One region of the Pseudoalteromonas sp. L1 genome, then DNA from elsewhere that is predicted to be linked to it. Evidence: predicted binding sites of a transcription regulator. Region 1 holds the regulator's gene; the other holds the start of a gene.
What was found. Region 1 encodes NrdR, which represses ribonucleotide reductase genes. Its sites were predicted from a motif close to AAACACNANATNTNGTGTTT; they were not measured.

Region 1 (11,311 bases):
CTTCTATTTGATCCAACCGCTCTTGTAAAAATGAGGTTGCAGTTACACCAATACCAATCGGTGTGTTTACATCGTGCGTAATACCCGCGACTAAGCCACCTAATGCGGCCATTTTCTCTGAGCCGACAAGGCGCTCTTGTGCCATGTTTAGCTCATCAAGGTAACGTTGTAATTCTGTTTGCTTGGTAATTAACTCTTGTTCGGTTTGTTTACGTAAATCGATTTCTTCTGTGAGGGTTAGTTTTTGTTTTTCTAACTCATATTTTTGCTGTTGCAAGTCCATCATAGCTTGGCTTAAGTTGGATGTTTTGCGTGCAACTTCTTGCTCTAATTGCAGGTTTTGTTGGTCAAGTTTTTCGTTGCTGATGAGCAGTTCTTTTTGTGTATGTTCGAGCTCTTCTCTATACAACACCACTTTATCTATTAAGCGGTTGAATGACTCTTCCATCACTTTTAGTTCGTTATGCTCACTAGTTTCGATTTCGATGTGACGACCTTCTAAGTCATTGAGCTCTAGGTCTTCAATTTGTTCGGTGAGTTGTGCAAGTGGCTCGGTAAGTTGTTTTCTAAAGGCGATTAAAAATAAAATGATCAAAAACGTGGTTTTGATCATCGCATTACCAATCAAGAAATAAATTGAAATCATAATACGGCTAAAGACAACTTCGCGGCTTGAAAATAAGGTGACATCACCGACTTGGGTTGCTCTGCCTGAAAACTCAAAAATAAGTGGGAAAGTATAACCAAATAAGCCCGAAGGGGTGTCCTCGATAATGGCTTCTTCTTGCACTAGTTGTTGACTGTATAATTCGTGTATATCTAGTGAGCGCCCAAGTTGGGATAATATTTCACCGCTATCATCACGAACAATAATACCTTCAATCATTGGAATGGCGAGTAATCCCTCGGCCGTGGTAATTGTTTGTTTGGTGTTTAACTCCCAAATGGCGCGGGTTAAGCTTCGACTAAATGTTTTTTGCAAGGTGGTTAATTCGTCACGTATATAGTCTTTAGTATTAACGTATTCAGCAATGACCTGCCCACACGTAACTACAAACGTTAATAAAAAGTAGACCGAGAGTACGCTGGTTAATAATTTTTTTGACAGGCTTTTTTGTAGCATGGAATATCCATAGCTCCTTGGTGACAATTGTAATACATTCAGCTAGTTCTAAAGTTAGCTAATAAATGATTAAAAATAAATAAATATATCCTTTTTTGAAGAAACATTTATAAATTGTTACTAAATATTGAAAAAACTTAGCCTTACTGCACTTTAAAAAGTGTGTTATAAATTTACTTCATCTTTAACTTTAGCCTTTTTTAATGTTGTATTTGCTACAGCAAAGATTTTTATCTCATGAATAGTTCTAATTTCACAGTACTTGTCTGCGATGACTCAAATGTTGCTAGGAAACAAGTTGTTAGGTGCCTAGGTGATTGCATCAGTGCTGATATCCATCAAGCCAAGAATGGTAAAGAAGCACTTACTTTTTTACGAGAGCAGAGCTTTGATTTGCTGTGCTTGGATTTAACTATGCCAGAAGTCGATGGCGTAACTGTACTCGAAACCATTAAAGCTGAAAAAATAGAGTGTTTTGTCTTAGTTATTTCGGCTGATATTCAAGTTGAAATGAAACAACGAGTTGCAAAGCTAGGTGCTATCGACTTTATCGACAAGCCGATAGATATTGCCCGCTTAAAAGCGACCTTGCATAAATTTGGTATTCATTAGTGTTTCTTATAACCTAAATGCATAATTTATCTTTAAGTAAAGGGTTGACAGCCTAGCTAGTAATAGGGCAGTCTAAAGGCTATGAAAACATTTAATCACGCAACGACCATTATTATTACAACCATCATCCTTACGGGATAGTGGCATAGGTCGGTGCAACAAATATAAAGGCCTGTGTTCACTAGAACACAGGCTTTTTTTCGTTTATGGGATGAGGAAACATAAATAATGCGAGTATTAAAATTTGGCGGGTCGTCCTTGGCTGACTACGCGTGTTTGCAACAGGTAGCTCAGTTAGTCAAAGAAGAATTACGTGATGAAATGTTGTTAGTGCTATCAGCACCAGGTGGTATGACAGATTCTCTGGTAGCGTTAGCAAGTGCAGCAGAACATGGGCAAGATTTTAGTGAGTTATGGCAAGCATTGGTTGTGCGCTGTGAACAATTAAAAGCTGCTGTCGAAGCTGATTTTGGTCAGGTAGCAAATTGGCCAGACTTGAATGAGCTTAAGAATAAGCTAGATGGTGTTGCACTTTTAAAATGCTGCCCAGACCAAGTACGTGCTTATGTAATCAGTTTTGGTGAGCGCGTTAGTGTTGCCTTGATGGAATGTATGCTTAAAGAGAGCAATGCTCGCTACCTCGAAGCGACGGCGTGTATAGCTTCTGTAGGTGGTTACATTGATGCTGAAGCTGACTTAGCAGCAAGTAAAGTACGTTTTCAAGAAGCATTGAAAGCGGCGCCAAGTACTATTTATATCATGCCAGGTTTCACAGCATCTAATGAGCAAGGGGAGCTTACAACACTTGGTCGTAATGGTTCCGATTACTCAGCTGCTATTGCGGCAGCGTGTTTAGAAGCTGATGTGTGTCAAATCTGGACTGATGTAGACGGTGTGTACAATGCTGACCCGCGCTATATCAAAAAAGCCTCTAAGGTTGATTCGCTTTCATATAAAGAAGCAATGGAGCTTTCTTACTTTGGTGCGAAAGTATTGCACCCGAAAACGATTTTACCTTGTGCTAAAGCAGGTGTGCCGTGCGAGATAAAAAATACTCATAACCCACGTGCAGAAGGTTCAGTGATCAGTAACGACAGCGTGTCGAGCGATCCAGTTAAAGCATTATCAAGTTTACAAAACCTCGCTATGTTAACGGTGTCAGGCCCAGGTATGAAAGGTAAAGTGGGCATGGCGTCAAAAGTATTTAATGCATTGGCACATGACAATGTTTCAATTGTTTTAATCACTCAATCTTCATGTGAATTTAGCATCAGTTTCTGTGTGCATGAGAGTGACCTATCACTTGCTCTTGAAGCATTACAAACAGCCTTCGAATTAGAATCACAAGCTGGTTTAATTGAGCCAGTACAAGTACAGCGTAATCTTGCTATTGTCACTTTAGTGGGTGATAACATGCGTGCTCATAAAGGTTTAGCTGCTAAGTTTTTTGCTTCACTAGCTCAAGCGCAAGTTAACATTGTTGCTATTGCACAAGATTCAACTGAAAGCGCCATTTCAGCGGTTATCGATGGTGAGCTGTGCAACGATGCTGTAAAAGTGTGCCATGAAAACTTCTTTACGCATATTCCTTCAATCGATGTGTTTTTACTTGGCTGTGGCTTAGTTGGTCAAGAGCTTATTCAGCAGTTAGAGCGCCAACAAGCATGGCTTGAAAAACGTAATATTAAGCTGAACCTATACGGTGTTGCTAACTCAAGACAGCTTTACCTAGATAGCGAAGGCATTGCTTTTGATGGCTGGCAAGACAAGCTAGCCAGCTCAGAGCAAGCATTTGATTTAAATCTGGTGGAGCAATTTGTTAAACAAAATCACTTAATCAACCCTGTGATCGTAGATTGTAGCTCAGCCGATAAACTTGCTGCGCAATATGTTGATTTCTTAAATGCAGGCTTCCATGTCGTTGCGGCGAATAAAAAAGCCAATACTAGCTCGTATGCTTACTACCAAGATTTAGTTGCTGCGACACAAAAGAATAATCGTAAATTTTTATACGAAACAAACGTAGGTGCTGGCTTACCGGTTCTTGATAACCTGAAATCGCTATTTGGTGCGGGTGATGAACTTATTAAGTTCAGCGGTATCTTATCGGGTTCATTATCGTATATGTTTGGTGCGCTACAAGATGGTTTATCACTTAGCGAAGCAACGTTAAAAGCAAAAGAAAGTGGATTTACAGAGCCAGATCCGCGTGATGATTTATCAGGTACCGATGTTGCCCGAAAACTACTGATCATTGCTCGTGAATCAGGTCTTGAGTTAGAACTAAGCGATATTGAAGTTGAATCTGTTTTACCAAAAGGGTTTGCAGAAGGTGATTCTGTAGCGGTCTTTATGGCAAAACTACCATCACTTGATGCGCAGTTTAACGACCGCATTCAAAGTGCAGCAAGTGAAGGTAAAGTACTTCGTTATGTGGGCACTATTGAAAACGGTCAATGTAAAGTAGGCATTGAAGCCGTAGATAGTAGCCATGCTTTATACGATATCCGTGACGGTGAAAATGCACTGGCAATCTTAAGTCAATATTATCAACCACGCCCGTTTGTGATTCGTGGTTATGGCGCAGGTGCTGAAGTAACGGCCGCAGGCGTATTTGCTGATATCTTAAAAACGTTAACGCGCTAGGAGCAGGTCATGATCCGTGTATATGCACCCGCTTCAATCGGGAATTTTGCTGTCGGTTTTGATGCGTTAGGTGCTGCGCTGGCACCTATCGATGGCACCTTATTAGGTGATGTTGTCGAGGTGAGTGCCGCTGAGCAAGATACCTTTGTATGTTCAGGCGACTATGCTCATAAACTGCCTGCTAATGCTGAAGAAAACTTGGCTTATCAATGTTTAATTCATTTTAAAGAACACGTTGCGCCGACTATGCCAGCGGTAAAACTTGAGCTTAAAAAGAACTTACCAATTGGTTCTGGTTTAGGTTCAAGTGCGTGTTCTGTGGTGGCTGCGTTTGCAGCCCTTGATAAATTTGCTGAAACAAATTTATCTCAAGAGCAACTCATCGAGTTGATGGCTGATTTTGAAGCCATTGTTAGTGGCGGCCGTCATTACGATAACATCACGCCATGTTATTTAGGTGGTTTGCAATTAACTGGTGAACTTATTCCGAACAAGTCAATTTCGTTACCTGTTGATAATCAATGGTATTACGTAGCGGCTTTTCCAGGTTTTTCACTGAATACCGCAAAAGCGCGATCAGTACTGCCAAAGCAATTATCAATGCACGATAGTGTTGAGTTTGCACAGCGACTTTCTGCGTTTAGTAGCTTATTGCTAACTGGTCGCTTTGATGCAGCGCTCTCCATTATGAGTGATGAAATAGCCGAGCCACATCGTGCTCCACTCATACAAGGCTTTGCAGAAGCTAAAAGTGCCTTACCAGAGCTTGGCGCAGAGATTGTCAGTATTTCGGGGGCGGGTCCAACATTATTTACCGTGTGTAAGAGCCTTGCAGCTGCTAAGCAGTGCGCAGCGTGGCTGAATGATAATTACATCAATGAGCAGGGCTTTTGCCACATCTGTCAACTAGATCAGCTTGGCACACGACAGCTTTAGAGAATTTAAGGAATAAACATGCAATTACATAATTTAAAAGATGAAACACAACAGGTGTCGTTTGTTGAAGCGGTAAAAACAGGTTTAGGGCGTAACCAAGGGGTGTTCTTCCCAGAAAGCCTAACGCCAATTCAAGACATTGATGCGTTACTTGATTTAGACTTTGTTAGCCGTAGCAGCAAGATTTTATCGCACCTAATTGGTGATGAGCTGCCAGCAGATACCGTTGCTCAGATGGTGCAAAATGCCTTTAACTTTGATGTGAAATTAGTTGAAGTAGAAAAAGACATTTATTGCTTAGAGCTATTTCATGGTCCAACGCTTGCGTTTAAAGACTTTGGTGGCCGTTTTATGGCTGAATGTCTTGCGCAATTTAACCAAGGCGAAAAAGTCACGATTTTAACGGCTACATCAGGCGATACAGGAGCTGCGGTTGCCCATGCCTTTTACAACAAGCCAAATATTGATGTCGTGATCTTATACCCGAAAGGGAAAATATCACTGGCGCAGCAAAAGCTATTCACAACGTTAGGTAATAACATTCACTGCTATGCTGTTGATGGTAGCTTTGATGATTGTCAAAGCATGGTAAAACAAGCGTTTTTAGACGATGAAGTTAAACAAAAGCTAGGTCTAAACTCTGCTAACTCAATCAACATCAGTCGTTTAGTTGCACAGGTATGCTATTACTTTGAAGCCATTGCTCAATTACCTAAAGAGCAGCGTAGTAAAGCACATATCTCAGTACCAAGTGGTAACTTTGGTAATGTGTGCGCTGCTATGATTGGAGCAGTGCTTGGTATGCCGGTTGCTAAATTAAGCGCTACAACTAACCAAAATGATACTGTGCCACGTTTTTTACAAAACAAAGAGTGGTCGCCTAATGACACGCTTGAGTCGTTATCGAACGCAATGGATGTGAGTAAACCGAATAACTGGCCACGTGTTCAGTTTATGTTGGATAACAAATGGTTTAGCTATGATGATTTTTACTCAAGCTGTGTAGGTGAAGAAGAAACAAAAGAGGTGATGAAAAAAATTCATCAAACGGGTTACATTGCAGAGCCTCATACTGCAATTGCTTATCAAGGCTTGAAAGAAAATCTAGCAGACGGCAGCGCAGGTATCTTTTTAGCGACAGCACACCCTGCTAAATTTAAAGAAAGTGTTGAAGAAATTTTAGACATTGAACTGTCAATGCCGAAACCACTTGCTGATGCATTAGCAAAGCAATGTTTAGCTGAAGATATCAAGTTTGATTATCAATTGCTTCGCACTGAGCTACTAAGTAAACTCGCGTAATATCTATAAAAAAGAGCGGCTAAGTCGCTCTTTTTTATATTGCTTATTTTAATGAAGTAGTGAATGGCTATGACGGTTTAAAACTCGCATAATGAGAATTACCAAAGAGGCGATACACAGTAACACACTGATAATTGAGATTATTTCATTTTGTGTCCACTGAATTAAAGTGAACGCTGAAATGAATAAAATAAATGGTTTAAATTCATAGTAATAGTGAGATTTCGTTTGTTTTATTCTTTGGCTTGAGTGATCAGTTCTTCTGGCCTCAGAGCGCATACGCCACACATTAGCGCCCATTAAAAACAGTATTATACCGATTAAAGTTGGCACACTATCTTTGGCTAACGTAATACAACTCACCCCGAGAAAGAAGTACACATAAGGGACAACTTCGTAAATTGGTTTGGCTAACATGTCTCGCTATCATCCTTGATACTAACTAATACTATAAGATTAGTTGGTGTAAGCGGAAATACAAGTGTCAGCGGCCGCTTTTTTAATTTAGTGACATTTTAAAAATATATGTAATATTTTAAATTTATAAATTTTTTTTATGTATCAATAAAAAAATATCATTATTAAAACACTGTGAAATAAATTCAATCCCTGTTTAAATATGTTCATCTTTACACGATAGGCAAAAGTGCGTTTTAAGCGTACAATATAGCCTTCAAAAAAACACCATACACGTTGCCTTAGGAGACCCCATGTTAGAACGTAGCATGAATATTTCGGATTTCGATCCAGAGTTATTTGCAGCCATCAATAAAGAGACGGCTCGTCAAGAAGAGCACATCGAACTGATCGCGTCTGAAAACTACTGTAGCCCACGCGTGCTTGAAGCACAGGGTTCTCAGCTAACGAACAAATATGCTGAAGGCTACCCAGGCAAACGTTACTATGGCGGTTGTGAGCACGTTGACGTTGTTGAGCAACTAGCTATTGACCGTGCAAACGAATTATTCGGCACTGACTACGCTAACGTTCAACCTCACGCAGGTTCACAAGCAAACGCAGCTGTTTTCCAAGCGCTTCTTCAGCCACACGATACTGTACTAGGTATGAGCTTAGCTCATGGTGGCCACTTAACTCACGGCTCACACGTTAACTTTTCTGGTAAAACGTACAATGCAATTCAATACGGCCTAAATGAAGAGACTGGCGAAATTGATTATGCTCAAGTTGAAGCACTTGCATTAGAGCACAAGCCAAAAATGATCATCGCTGGTTTCTCTGCATACTCTGGCGTTGTTGATTGGGCTAAGTTCCGTGAAATCGCTGACAAAGTAGGTGCATACTTATTCGTAGATATGGCTCACGTTGCTGGTCTTATCGCAGCGGGTGTATACCCAAGCCCAATCCCTCACGCACACGTTGTTACTACAACAACTCACAAAACATTAGCGGGTCCTCGTGGCGGTCTAATCGTTTCTGCATGTGGTGATGAAGAGATTTACAAAAAGCTAAACAGCGCTGTATTCCCTGGTGGTCAAGGTGGTCCTTTATGTCACATCATCGCTGCTAAAGCGGTTGCTTTCAAAGAAGCATTACAACCAGAGTTTAAAACGTACCAAGCACAAGTTGTTAAGAACGCTCAAGCTATGGTTGAAGTTCTTCAAGAGCGTGGCTACAAAGTTGTTTCTGGTAAAACAGACAACCACTTATTCCTTCTTGACCTAATCGATAAAGATATCACAGGTAAAGATGCTGACGCTGCACTAGGTAATGCAAACATCACAGTTAACAAAAACTCAGTACCAAACGACCCACGTTCACCGTTTGTAACGTCTGGTCTTCGTATTGGTTCTCCGGCTATTACTCGCCGTGGCTTCAAAGAAGCTGAGTCAAAAGAGCTTGCGGGCTGGATCTGTGACGTACTAGACAACATCAACGATGAGTCTGTACAAGCAGAAGTAAAAGAGAAAGTGAAAGCTATCTGTAAAAAATTACCAGTTTACGCTTAATTACTGGTTAAACCGTAATTAAGATAACAATAGCGTTGTTTTTTGCTATTATAAAGGCCGCTTACTAAGCGGCCTTTTTTTGTTTTTTATAAACGGAAGTTGAACCCTATGCATTGCCCTTTTTGCACCGCAAAAGATACCAAAGTAATTGATTCTCGACTTGTTGGCGGTGGTCACCAAGTGAGACGTCGACGTGAATGTAACGAATGCCATGAGCGCTTTACCACCTTTGAAGGCGCTGAACTTGTGATGCCAAGAGTCATCAAGCAAGATGGTAGCCGCGAACCATTCAATGAAGACAAGTTACTCAATGGCTTGCATCGCGCTTTAGAGAAACGCCCTGTTAGCACTGAGCAGGTCGACGAAGTCGTTAATATCATTAAATCTCAACTTCGTGCTACGGGTGAGCGTGAAATCTCTAGCCATTTAATTGGCGAGTGCATCATGGAGTCACTAAAGAAACTCGACAAAGTAGCCTATGTGCGCTTTGCATCGGTTTATCGTTCATTTGAAGATATTCGCGAGTTTGGTGAAGAAATCGCTCGTTTAGGTGATTAATCATGTCGTTTACAGAGCTTGATACTGCTTACATGACGCGTGCCATTGAGCTTGCTAAGCAAGGTCGTTTTACTACGACGCCAAACCCGAATGTTGGCTGTGTTTTGGTTAAAGATGGCGAAATAGTCGGTGAAGGGTTTCATCAACTCGCAGGGCAGGGCCATGCTGAAGTGAATGCCTTGGCTGTAGCTGGCGACAACGCGAAAGGCGCCACTGCCTATGTGACTTTAGAGCCTTGTAGTCATTATGGACGCACTCCACCTTGTGCCGAAGGTTTAAAAGCAGCGGGTGTTAGCAAGGTGATTGCCGCTATGGTTGACCCAAACCCTGCGGTGAGTGGTCGCGGCCTACAGATTTTAGCCGACGCCGGTATTAGCGTTGCATCTGGTTTACTTGAACAACAAGCGCGCGATTTAAATAAAGGTTTTTTAAAGCGTATGGAATCAGGATTGCCATATGTGACTTGTAAAATGGCGTGTAGTTTAGATGGTAAAACTGCGCTAAATAACGGCCAAAGTAAATGGATAACAGGCTCTAAAGCACGCCAAGACGTGCAAGCGTTTCGTGCCCAAAGCTGCGCGATACTCACTGGCGCAGATACGGTTATGACCGATAATGCAAAACTGAATGTTCGCATTGAAGAGCTTCCATTTACCATGCCAACCTCGCTGCCTTTGCGCCAGCCGACCCGAGTCATTATTGACTCACAAAATAGGTTAACCCCAGAACTCGCTTTATTTAGTATTGAAAGTCCGGTGATTATTTTTACCACGTCGCTTGATAATCAGCATAAATGGCCTCACTTTGTTAAACACGAAGTAGTGCCAGCAGTTAATAATAAAGTTGATTTATCGGCGGTTTTAAAGCGTCTTGCTGAACTACAATTTAATCATATTTGGCTCGAAGCGGGTGCAACCCTTGCTGGGGTGTTCGCAGAGCAGGATTTAATTGACGAATACATTGTTTATATTGCCCCTAAGTTAATAGGTGATATGGGCAAAAGCTTACTAAACTTTGCAGAAGTCACTTTGATGAGTGATATCACTGAGCTGACCTTTACTGATACAGTGATGATTGGTGACGACATCCGTATAACCGCGAAAAAAGCAAAGCAAGCCACATATATTGAAAATAAAGAGTAGCACTATGTTTACTGGAATAATTGAAGCAACAGGTAAAATTGTTGAACTAACACAAAAGCAAGGTGATCTAGCTATTCGTATCCAAAGCACTAATTTGGATATGAAAGACGTCAAGCTCGGTGACAGTATTGCCACCAACGGTGTATGTTTAACGGTTGTCGCTAAACATAGCGATGGTTTTAGTGCTGACTTATCAAACGAAACAATCAGCTTAACTGGATTTGCACATTACAAAAAAGGCCAAACAGTTAATCTCGAAAAAGCCATGCAACCACTTTCTCGCTTAGGTGGGCACTTGGTATCAGGCCATGTTGATGGTATAGCGACAGTAGAAAATATTAGTCCTAATGCTCGTGCAACAGAGTATTGGCTAAGTACCAACAGCGATTTAATGAAATACATTCCGTACAAAGGTTCGGTATGTATTGATGGTATTAGCTTAACGGTTAACGAAGTCGAGCAAAATCGCTTTAAGTTGACGATTGTTCCACACACCGCTGAGCAAACAACGATTGCAGAATTTCAGGTGGGTACTCAGGTGAACTTAGAAGTTGACCAGATTGCTCGCTACTTAGAGCGCCTAATAAAAGGGGCTGAACAACCTTCCCGTTCAGACATATCAATGAGCTTGCTAGCACAAGCTGGCTTTATTAAATAAGCACGGATAGGTCAAATTAATCATACTCTCATGGGCACATTATGAATTTACACAGCGCGCAAGAAATTATCGATGACATTAAAGCCGGTAAAATGGTTATTTTAATGGACGATGAAGACAGAGAAAATGAAGGCGATTTAATCATCGCAGCAGAACATATTAGTGCTGATGCCATCAACTTTATGGCAACACACGGCCGTGGTTTAATTTGTTTAACCATGACACAAGAGCGTTGTCAGCAGTTAGAATTACCACTTATGGTCAAAAATAACGGTGCTGCCTTTTCAACTAATTTCACTATGTCGATTGAAGCGGCGAAAGGTGTAACAACCGGCATTTCGGCGGCCGACCGTGCACGCACAGTGCA
Region 2 (11,311 bases), on a different contig from region 1:
TCACAAGGAAGTATCAATCAAAAAATATCTGAACGTGCAGCATTTTTGGCTGGTGATGACTTAGATAGCTGCTTGTCTATTGAGAAGGAAATCAAAGAGCTTTATGGCATTCGTAGTAAAATTGTTCATACAGGAGCTAAAGCAAAGAACTCGGAAGTACTTTCAATAGAGAAATTGGCTAAGAAGATAATACTTAGCTTTTCTAAAAAGAACTTTAAGTCACATCAAGACTTTTTGAAGTGGATAAAAATAAATCAGTATGGATCTGCCAGGGGTGATAACACTCCTTTAGAAAAATAATTGCATTGAAAGCGGTTCCCAACTGCGCCGCTTTCACTTTCAAAATAAACGTATTTGAAACGTATATCATTATTAAAAAGCTTTTTTACCTCCAATCATCATTGTAAGCGAATAGTAAAGTACTCCTGCCCAAAGAAGAATCGTGCAACTTTTTCATTTTTCTTTGCCTCTGGAAGTAGCTTAAGATAACGGCTTGCAGTATACATACAGCTAATTAAAATCAGCTGCATGAGGACACGCGCGTGTTTAAGTTTATCTTGGCTTATTACTTTATCCTCAGTAAATCCGGCATTGAATACTGACTCCATTTTTGCTTTTAACTTACAAAAAATTTCTGGTTGCTCTTTTAGTGGAGAGGTTTTTAACTTAACGTTGTCTTCAAAGCAAAAAGTCTCATGTACTAGTTGTTTTAAAAACTGTTCTGAAAATAATTCTTCAATGATTAACTTCGATTGAACCTGTTCAATCGTCGGTTGTGTCCAGCAAGAATCTGTAAGTACGTCTAAAGCGATTCGAGATGCATAGGCTTGCAGCTGATTAGCCTTCATTTCAGTGTTCCAAAGCTCTTCCGTAAGTTTCAGTATTTGGAATATTGTACACTTACTAAATTTGCGCTTACTAGATTCATACAGCTCTTCTACTAAACTTGCTAACTTTTTACTTTCCACATCTGCAAAGCTTTCAGTTCTAGCAATAATCGACGCTAATCTAGCCAGTTTATTAAAAACATGAGCGGGATGATTAAATTGTACAATTAAGACCACTGAGGTTTTGGACTCTCTGTTGCTTTCCTTTCGCCTCCTGAATTGCGATTGTTCTAATAAATACTGACTCTTTACTTTTCCAAACAAAATCTTCGAAGAGCGGCCGGGTGAGTAGTCAATTATATATCCCGCCTTTTTCAGAATTGCCAATTGAGAGTGAAGCCTGTCCTTGGAAAACCTCCCTAATAGTTGAGTGAGATCTGTAATTGAGAGGTTTTGAGTTACACCAAATTCATCTGAATGCACAATGAGCGTCAAAAGGTACAATTTCACAGCTGAACGTTTAGATAAAGTTAAAAACTGCTGCGATGAAAATAGATTTTCTAATGCATAAATACTTCGGCTTGGTATATGGTCTAAGTACTCAGCGAATAGCTCATTGAACTTTTGAGTGAATTGTATGTTCGTAGTTACTCCTATCTCTCTGTTAAAATATTCGTCAAGTTCAATCAGTCCTTCCTCGCTCAAATACCGAACACTATCTTGCACAGATCTCAGAGAAGTATTCATATCTCGAGCTAGTTCCCTTTCACTGGTGAACTGATAGCTGCCTCCTGATTCACTAATCAAAAAGCATAAATGAACTACAAAGTATTTAATCTCTGGTGTAGGAAACGAGTTTTTTGACCTCAATACGGCGATAGCTGCTTGCATAAACACCTTTAAAAATAGGTAGTATTTATAACCCACCTTAACATGTCAGTTGACATTGTCATAAGTTTGAAGCATACATAGTGTTTCCTTATTTAAACCAAGGCTTAACGAATGCCATCAATGTCCTGGCTCAAACCCACAGATAAAAAACAAGCTAAATGGGTTTACCACCATGTAAGAAGGACGTACCCGAAGATATTTGAATTGTTAAATAGCAATTTCTGGAGCGAAGCTTCATTTTGCTCAGATTTAAAAACAAAGTCTGATAGCTTGTGGCCAGATAGATATGAAAGGGCCGTCATTTTAAAAAAGATTCGTAATGCATGGGAAGTCGAAAAAGGTAGAGCCAAAAGAGGAACAAAACCCCTTACAATACAAATGAACCCGGATATCAAACAGAATTTCGCTGAACAAGCAAAGTTTCATAGATTCACACAAGCAGAGTTTTTGGAAGAGTTACTTTTAAACTATCAGAACCGACAAACCTCTGAACATGAAAGAGAAGTATTAGAAGAAAACAGTAAACTACGATCAGAAATCGACTCACTAAAAGAACAATTGAGAGCACATAACAACCAAACAGGTGAGAAGGTGGAATCGAAACAAAATAAGCCAGCAATAGAACATTCTGCAATAAAAAGAGTAATTGAAGATCACCTGCCTTCTGGAATTAAGCAACCCCCAGGCGGTGGGTAAATTGGTGGGTACCACTCTACATTCTCACACACAACCCTTAAATTAAAAGACCTTACTGCAATTTAAATATTCAAATTCAGAATATAGAGTAGAGTTTCCGCTTGGTACAACCCGTTTTTAACAGTTTAAAAACCTAGCTTTTGCTAGGTTTTTGCTTTTAACCTTCATAACAATTACCCATTTACATCGATTCAAGTGTAGACCTGAGTGCTCTCCAAAACCATCTTATTAAGCTTTAAAATATGGGTATATGAACGTTAAGGAGAAGAAACGTGTTTGACAACTTCGCTTTATACTAAGTAATCGTCGTCGATTCATCGCATTATCAGGTGTACTGAAAGCTCATAAGCCGAAGTAGAAACTAGAGCCAGTAAAAACAAATTTAAAATGGCATTGTTTTATTCAACGAGAGCTAGAGATATTTGGGAAGCTATACATAAGATAACGTATATAAATAAATGGAATTACTATACATGTTATGTAGGTTATGTATAATTTTCTGAATAATTTATACATAACAACACTGGCATGTATAAAAAAGGATAAAAATTATCTATGTCTACTAATATTAAGCTTTTACCGCTTGTAAATATTGAGCAATGGGAAACCCGTGCTGTTTTAAAAAAAGCCGCCACCGCCCATCGACATCTAGCTGAATTGAAAGGCATCGCAGCTAGCATACCTAACGAAGCTATATTGATTAATACGCTCTCTTTACAAGAAGCAAAAGACAGCTCTGAAGTAGAAAACATCGTAACTACACACGATGAACTCTATAAAGCAAACCTTTTTGAAGAAGCGGTGACTAACCCCGCTACAAAAGAAGTACAAGATTATGCCGTCGCTTTAAAGCAAGGGTTCGAAACCGCGCGTAAAAGCAAACTTATTCGTCTTGATGATATACTCGCAATACAAAAAAACCTAGAACATAACAATGCGGGTCTACGAAAGCTACCTGGTACTGACCTAAAAAATGCACGTACTGGTGAAGTGGTTTACACCCCCCCACAACACGCCGATGAAATTACAAAGCTGATGGATAACCTTGTGCAGTTTATCAATAACGATGAACTATGCGATGCTGACCCATTGGTGAAAATGGCCATTATTCATCACCAGTTTGAGAGCATTCACCCGTTTTACGATGGCAACGGCCGTACGGGGCGTATTTTAAATATTTTATATTTAGTCACCAAAGATTTACTGAATTTACCCGTGCTTTACTTAAGCCGATTTGTAATTCAGAACAAGGCTGATTACTACGCTAACTTACAGGCCGTGCGCGACACTGGCAATTGGGAGCCTTGGTTAGAGTTTATGCTTGATGGTGTCATTGATACTGCACAAAACACTATTTCACTTATCACCGCCATGAAAACCCTTATGGCAGAAGTAAAACACGGTATTAGAGAGCAGCTTCCTAAAATTTACAGCCAAGATTTACTCAACAACCTATTTAACCACCCCTACACCAAAATAGACTTTATTGTTGAAGAACTCGGTGTAACTCGTATTACCGCCACCAAGTATTTAGAACAGTTGGTAGATCATGGCTTTTTGACCAAACAAAAAGTAGGCCGTGCTAATTACTACATTAACGAGCCCTTGTGCACCTTACTAATCGCACACGGTTAGGCCTCTATTACTAATTTTGAGAGCATCATGCCTAATAACAACATCGTACATTAGCAAAGTTCAATACTGAGCGAGAAATAAAAACAAAGAAAAAACACGAACTAAAAAAGTTAAATAGTAAAGTCGTAAAAGTAGGCACTTACTATGGTGATACTTAGTTTTTGTCTTAGACACAGAACTAAAAAACCAACTACCTTATATTTAGGGTGGCGGTAATAAAACAGGTAAATAACAATGGCAATCAGTGAATTTGAAATTAAACACATTGAGAAAGTAGTAGGCGAAGCACTCGAGAAACACCGCCCACCTGTGAATGTTCGTAATGAATTTGACATTGGTTTTCGCATCGACAATCAGTCGGTGTATATCTATGAACGTCGTCAAAACTGGCGTGATAAAACTCAATATATCGACACTGAGAATGCCAAGTTGACGTGGGTGAAGACTCAGAAGCAGTGGAAAATTTTTTGGATGAAGCGCGACTTAAAATGGCACGGCTACGACCCTACCCCAGTAGCTAAAAATATAGAGTCAGCTATGCAGGTTGTAATGAGTGACCAATATGGCTGCTTCTGGGGTTAGCTCACTGGCAACTTTCTTTTAAATTTATAAAGCTTACAGTCGCGAGTATTTGATAGTCACTTCAAAAACGATTACCAAATACTCACTTTCTTATCTACTTCTATCCATTTAGGGTAATTTCATTTCAAAGTTTGCTTATTTAGATTAGAAGCACCCATTTTACGGTTCAAGGCTTTTAACTATGTCACTTTTAGACAAACCAATTGGTGAACTTGCAGCGACTATTCCTGGTGCCACGCGTTTATTTGATGAAAATAAGCTAGATTATTGCTTTAACGGGCAACAAACTCTAAGGCAGACTTTAAAGAGTATCAACATTAACCATGACTCATTTTTATCACAGCTTGATGCATTAGATCTGCAAAAAGAGTTGGCTAATCATTTAATGTGGGGTGCTCAACCTACAGCTTCACTTATTACGCACATTATTGACAATTTTCACGAAAAACATAGGCAACAGTTTCCAGAGTTAATTCAGCTCATAAAGAAGATTACGCTCAATCATTCTGATCACCCAGAACTTCCAAAAGAACTGGAATCACACCTTGTTTCGATGGAGTTTGAGCTTCAAGAACATATGATGAAAGAAGAAGAAATTCTATTCCCACTGCTTATGAACGGCTTTTATCCTGCGGGGCCTATTTCAGTTATGGAGGCTGAACATTTAGAGCATGCTAAAGCATTAGAGAAACTCGCTGATATTACACATCAGTTCACACCGCCTGATGGGGTATGTAGCTCGTGGCAAGCGTTGTATGTTGGTGTAGAGCAACTTTATTATGACTTAAAAGAGCATATACACTTAGAAAACAATATTTTATTTATCGAACAATAAAGCTCCTCAGCAATAAGCGCTTCAATTGAAGCGCTTTAATTTATGCCGACTTTCTGTTTGCGACGCTATTTTTAGTTCGATGATAATGCCTTAAAGTATGCTCCTTACGGCGTCCTTGGCTAAAGGCCGATACTCTTTTTAAATAACCAATCACTCGTGTCCCATAATCAATATCGATTGATCCACAATTTGAACAACGTTGATTCGAGCGCTTATCTATGTGTTCACAGTCATTACAAATTGTGATGCGTACGTTAATGCAGAAATAATTACACCCCGTTTTAGCGGCAATATTCAATAACTTTAAGTATTGATGCACATCTAAGTGCTCATCTAAGTTTAAATGCAGTGCTGAGCCACCGTCCAGATACTCCACCATTTCACTACCATGTAGAATAAACTTATCGAGATGATTAATCGTTTCATCTTCTACAATATAAAAATAACTGTTATAACAATCACGTGGAACTTCATAACCCTCTTTTAAATCCCACTTCGCATTTTTAACACCTAAGTTCTCAGCAGGAACAAACTCTGTATTAAATAAGTATCCGGTTTCCTTTGTTGCAGCTCGATTAGCTTGATAAATAACCTTAAGTTGCTCCTTAACCCAGCTTTTATATGCATCGCCTGTATTTATTTGTAATCCTAAATATTGGGCTGCTTCAACTAAACCATTAATGCCCACTGTTAAAAACTGTTTTTTGAACGAGATAAATCCTGCATCATAAACTGGCAACATCCCTGCTTGAAAATACTCTTCCATTAAAGTTCTATAAGCTATTTGATACTTATGAATTTTCTCGACTTCTGCTTTTAAGTCACGATTATCCTGAACTAAACGATTCATATTTAAAGTGATGACATTGATTGAGCCTGTAGCAACCCCGCCCGCTCCAAGGCTATATGAAAAACTGTGATCATTAATTTCATTTCTGAGTCTGCAGCAAGATGCTAAAGAGTCAGGGTTTTCAGATTGATATATAAAGAACGACCCACCTTCACTCAGATTTTTTGCACACATTAACGCAAACTCTTTATCTTTAGGTGCTTCATTTTCTACAAGCATTGCAGCTGTAACAACGGGAAATGTTAAAATAGCTTTACTGCGCTCATCATTAAACCAGTCCAAGAAGAACTGTTGTAAGCCTTTTACGGTCGGCCAGTTAGCAGGCGTTGCATCTGGAAAGACAAAATGACCAAACATTGCATTAAAGTACTCAACATCGTACAAAGAGATGTTCCAAAATACACTTTGATAACCTCTTGCTGCAGCAGGTTGGTTTAGTGCATAAACCACATGTTGAAGATGATTTTTAATAGCGTGTGGGTGAGTCGTTAAGTAATTATCGCCATAATCCTTTCGGGCAAAATAATCGAAATACATTAAGAACTCGACCGTGGCAACTGCCCCTGCAAATTGTGCACTAATAGCAAAAACCAAATTAACAAAGCTACCGCAGAATGATTCTAAATGCTTAGGAGCTTTTGACTCTCCACCTAGTTTAGTTAAGCCATCCAGCAAAAAAGGATACATAGTAATTGATGTGCAATATGGCTTTAAGCTGGTTTCATCGTGAACATAGATTTCATGGTTTTCTATTTGCCTAATGTACTCTTGGCTCAACTGTTCGCCATAAAGCTCTTTTATTTTGCCAGCAACTTGTGAACGATTAACTTGAATAAAGTAGTCTTTCATAATTTCAGACTCCAGTGTTGCTACATTCTTTAATGTCACATTGGCGTTTGCATCCACTGTAGAGCCATCAGCAGCATTTGTTGCCTGCGTATAGTTTTGTATGAAATGCATTTTTTCTTTTAACTGTTCTAAGGTAAGTAAAGACATCTTGTTATCCTTTTAAAAATAATGAGTTAAGTAATCTTCCGCTAGCAACTTCAATATACTTTTGGTTAGTAGTACGACTTGCAAGCCCACCATACTCGGGAATATAAGGGCCTGTTTTTAAGTAAGTAAGCTCGGCTTTCAAGCTATGAGATACGTCGTCTAGCCCCGTATACAAGCAGGTTGCTAGCCCCTGTTGTTTAGCTATTTTTAAGTAACTAATTAAACAACGCTCTTGCCACTCACCACCGAAGAAAACAATGCATGTTATTAATTGTCTATAGCGTGCGATCCAAGCCTCAAAACGTGCCTTAGTTAAGTCTTCTCCTTGTTTTGGATCCCATGTATCAACACTGTGGCAACCACGGCATTTAAGAGGACAGCCCGTACAGATAAAACCAAGAGCCACCTCATTAGGCACTTCTTGAAAACAAATCTGTGGCTTTAGCACTTTAAACATAAAACACCATATATTGTGTTGAAAATTAAATCTTAATCAATATATAGTATTTGAGGTGTTTAATGCCAATTCGTTTATTGATCTAAATCAATAAATCACACGGTCAATTTACGCACAAAATAGGTAGTTATAATTTATTACTAAGCCTTGGTTTAACTCGAGCAAGAACTACCTACTAATGAGGAGTTATCTTTAGCTATGGCTTTGTTAAAGTGCCCATAAATAAATGAACAGTGAGGCAGGTATGACAACAAAAATTGGTATTTTAACCGTGAGTGATCGCGCTAGCCGTGGGCAATATGATGATTTATCAGGGCCAAGTATTGCTGAAGCATTAAATAGCTATCTAAGCTCGCCGTGGCAAGCTTGCTATCAACTTGTAGAAGATGAGCAACCTTTAATAGAAAGTGCATTATGTAACCTTGCAGATAACGAAAAATGCACTCTGATCATTACAACAGGTGGAACAGGTCCGGCAAAACGTGATGTGACCCCAGAAGCGACAGAAGCTGTATGTGACAAAATGATGCCAGGTTTTGGTGAGTTAATGCGCCTAGAAAGCTTAAAATACGTGCCAACGGCGATACTCTCTCGACAAACAGCGGGGATCAGAGACAGTTCGTTGATTATCAATTTACCAGGTAAGCCAAAAGCAATTCGTCAATGCCTTGATGCCGTTTTCCCAGCTATTCCCTATTGTATTGATTTACTTGAGGGGCCTTATTTGGAATGTGATGACTCTGTCATTCAGGTTTTTAGACCTAAGGGCTAAAACCACACTATATAAACAAAAAGCCAGCATAATGTTATGCTGGCTTTTAAATGGATTAATGTTTATTTATGTGAGACATCAATTAATTCAACGGTGCCATCTTCTCTTACTTCAGCTATTTGCCCTCTTGGTTCATCCATAAAGAACAAAGTGACAAAACCAATCATAGCTGTCCCTGCAATGACATAGAAAAAGGTTGCGTAATCGACTAATGATAAAACGGTTAAAAACGTTACAGCTCCTACATTACCATACGCTCCTGTCATACCCGCTATTTGTCCTGTTAAGCGACGTTTTATTAAGGGAACAACAGCAAAGACAGCTCCTTCACCCGACTGAACAAAGAACGAGCATGCCATAGCTGTAACAACGGCAAGCCATAACGGCCACTGTGCATTAACCATCCCCATTAGAAAATAACCAGCAGCAAGGCCCGCTGTTAAGATCAACAATGTTGTTCTTCGACCAAATTTATCAGAAATAAAACCGCCCGCAGGGCGAGACATTAAGTTCATAAATGCGTAAGCACCAGCAACCATCCCTGCCATAACAGGGTCCAGCGAAAAAGTATCAGCAAAGAAGAGTGGCAACATTGAAACAACCGCTAATTCTGAACCAAAATTAGTAAAGTAAAGAATATCTAACACGGCCACCTGCTTAAAACTATAACGATGTAGTTCTGGCACTTCTTGCTCGAATACGTTTTTATTCACTGCCCATACTTTTTTAACTTCAAATAAATAGAGTACAACCAATGCACCATAAATAAAGTTAACAATGTTCGCATCTAGCATACCGACACCGCTCGGTGAGAGCTTCCAAGTTAACAAAGCCAGCGCTGCATACATTGGAATTTTCATGATTAAAAGTAGAAAAAAATCACCTTTTGATGTGACTTCCATTGCCCCCAAATTTTTTGGCCTAAAGTAGGTTGAGCCTTTAGGTGTATTAGTCACGTTAGCATAATAAATAAATCCAAATATAAGGCTAAGAAGCCCCGTCACACCTATTGCATAACGCCAGCCATCATCACCACCAAAAATTAATGCAAGGGTAGGAAGTGAAAAAGCCGCAGCCGCTGACCCAAAATTCCCCCATCCCCCATAAATGCCTTCTGCGGTACCTAACTCATGATGTGGGAACCATTCAGATACCATACGAATGCCAATAACAAAACCAGCACCAATAAAACCAAGTAGAAAGCGTGCAATAGCAGCTTGTAAAAAGCTATCTGCAAAAGCAAACATAAAACAAGGTATCGAGCTGATAACCAACAAGCATGAATAAACTAATCGTGGACCATATTTATCTGTTAGCATGCCAATGATCACCCGAGCAGGGATCGTTAACGCCACATTCAAAATAAGTAAGGTTTTAACTTGTTCGGTTGTTAGGCCTAATGTTGTTTTTACCGCTTGCAATAAGGGGGCAAAATTAAACCAAACAAAAAAGGTAATAAAAAATGCGAGCCAGCTTAGATGTAATACTTTCATTTTTCCGCGAAAAGAAAAAATATTAAATTTTTCACTTGCCATTGTCTTCTCCAAAGATAGGGTTACTGACATCATTTTCGGTTGGCAAGATTAAAAAGAATTGATGCAAATCAATGAATAACAGTTACTTTAAGGTGAACAAAAACAGACCTACTCCCTTATTTTTTCTGCCTTGAAGCGCGATCTCTTTACCCACCTATACTCACTACCCATTTAGGAGGAGCTTTATACCTACAGCGCAAAAAACTGAATAAAAGTAGATAGGTTTTATTAATCATCAAAAAAAGCCTCCGAAGAGGCTTTTGAATTGCAGGGTACAGTAGTCAGTTAAAAATAAAGGCTAGAACTTATGAGTTAACATAACCCATAACTTATCAGTATCTGTTGCAAACTCATCCGCATTGTAGTGCGCATACTTAAACAATAGATTGCAGTCCTTCGATACTGGGTACAGTGCTGTTACATCAAGCTCATCACCAAAGTCAATATTTTGTTCGTCACTTTCAAAACGGTGATACGTCGCTGATAGTTTCACTTTGGCTAATTCACCATTAATCCCAAAATAAAGATCTGCAATACCTACATTAGGCGTATTCAGGAACTTATCTGCAAAACCTTGAAACTTATGCCCTGTTGCCAAAGGTGTGGTAAAACTGATGCCATTATCAGAACCCAGCAATTCATAACCCAACTTCCAACCTACCTGATTAACCTTGCCTTTAAACTCAGCTAAAAAGTAGTCTGCATCAAATGACTGAGGGCTGTCAGCATAGTCTTGCTGCATGGCATAACTCAAAGTGTAAGAAAGTGACTCTGAAAACTGTCCCGTAGCGCGTAAGCCAATTGTTTGTGTTGAAATAGTGAGTGCATTATCAAAATCATAAAGATATGCAAAAACACTCATATTAAATTCTGGCCTGACTTGAAATAACGCATTACCAAAATGTAGCTTTCCATGTAAATCACTGTTTGGACTGTCTTCACCAAAAATACGATTAACATTATATATATAGCTATAATCAAACTTTATTGAAGATGTCGGCTTATAAATGACTCGATACCCATCAAATGTTTGCTCGTTTTGACGCCAAGCAACTCCCCCTACAAATCGCTGGTCATCTAAGTTAATACGTTGTCTGCCAGCAGTAATTTGCCACTGTTCATTTTTAAATTGTAAGCTTGCTTGATTTACTTCGGTTCCTTTTGGATCAGCCACAACAGGGTGATCTAATTTTCCGTTCACAGTGCTATTGTAGTTGTCGTTACCTAGCTGCGTG

Region 2: a site for NrdR is predicted at 7,771-7,790, ahead of nrdG (anaerobic ribonucleoside-triphosphate reductase activating protein). Genes of this name have one in related genera too.

What each region holds. Positions count from the first base shown of each region.
Region 1 covers NZ_JAKKCT010000006.1:19,340-30,650, reverse strand. The annotation lists gene L3V38_RS16935 (HAMP domain-containing sensor histidine kinase) at 1-1,123, opposite strand, end outside; gene L3V38_RS16930 (response regulator) at 1,361-1,735, shown strand; gene thrA (bifunctional aspartate kinase/homoserine dehydrogenase I) at 1,964-4,381, shown strand; gene thrB (homoserine kinase) at 4,391-5,317, shown strand; gene thrC (threonine synthase) at 5,336-6,619, shown strand; gene L3V38_RS16910 (hypothetical protein) at 6,668-7,036, opposite strand; gene glyA (serine hydroxymethyltransferase) at 7,330-8,586, shown strand; gene nrdR (transcriptional regulator NrdR) at 8,695-9,144, shown strand; gene ribD (bifunctional diaminohydroxyphosphoribosylaminopyrimidine deaminase/5-amino-6-(5-phosphoribosylamino)uracil reductase RibD) at 9,147-10,286, shown strand; gene L3V38_RS16890 (riboflavin synthase) at 10,291-10,944, shown strand; gene ribBA (bifunctional 3,4-dihydroxy-2-butanone-4-phosphate synthase/GTP cyclohydrolase II) at 10,986-11,311, shown strand, end outside.
Region 2 covers NZ_JAKKCT010000004.1:28,637-39,947, forward strand. The annotation lists gene L3V38_RS13030 (HEPN domain-containing protein) at 1-300, shown strand, start outside; gene L3V38_RS13035 (hypothetical protein) at 399-1,718, opposite strand; gene L3V38_RS13040 (hypothetical protein) at 1,830-2,414, shown strand; gene L3V38_RS13045 (Fic family protein) at 2,970-4,049, shown strand; gene L3V38_RS13050 (DUF3024 domain-containing protein) at 4,284-4,631, shown strand; gene L3V38_RS13055 (DUF542 domain-containing protein) at 4,813-5,466, shown strand; gene nrdD (anaerobic ribonucleoside-triphosphate reductase) at 5,507-7,312, opposite strand; gene nrdG (anaerobic ribonucleoside-triphosphate reductase activating protein) at 7,317-7,769, opposite strand; gene mog (molybdopterin adenylyltransferase) at 8,014-8,541, shown strand; gene L3V38_RS13075 (NarK family nitrate/nitrite MFS transporter) at 8,604-10,076, opposite strand; gene L3V38_RS13080 (alginate export family protein) at 10,375-11,311, opposite strand, start outside.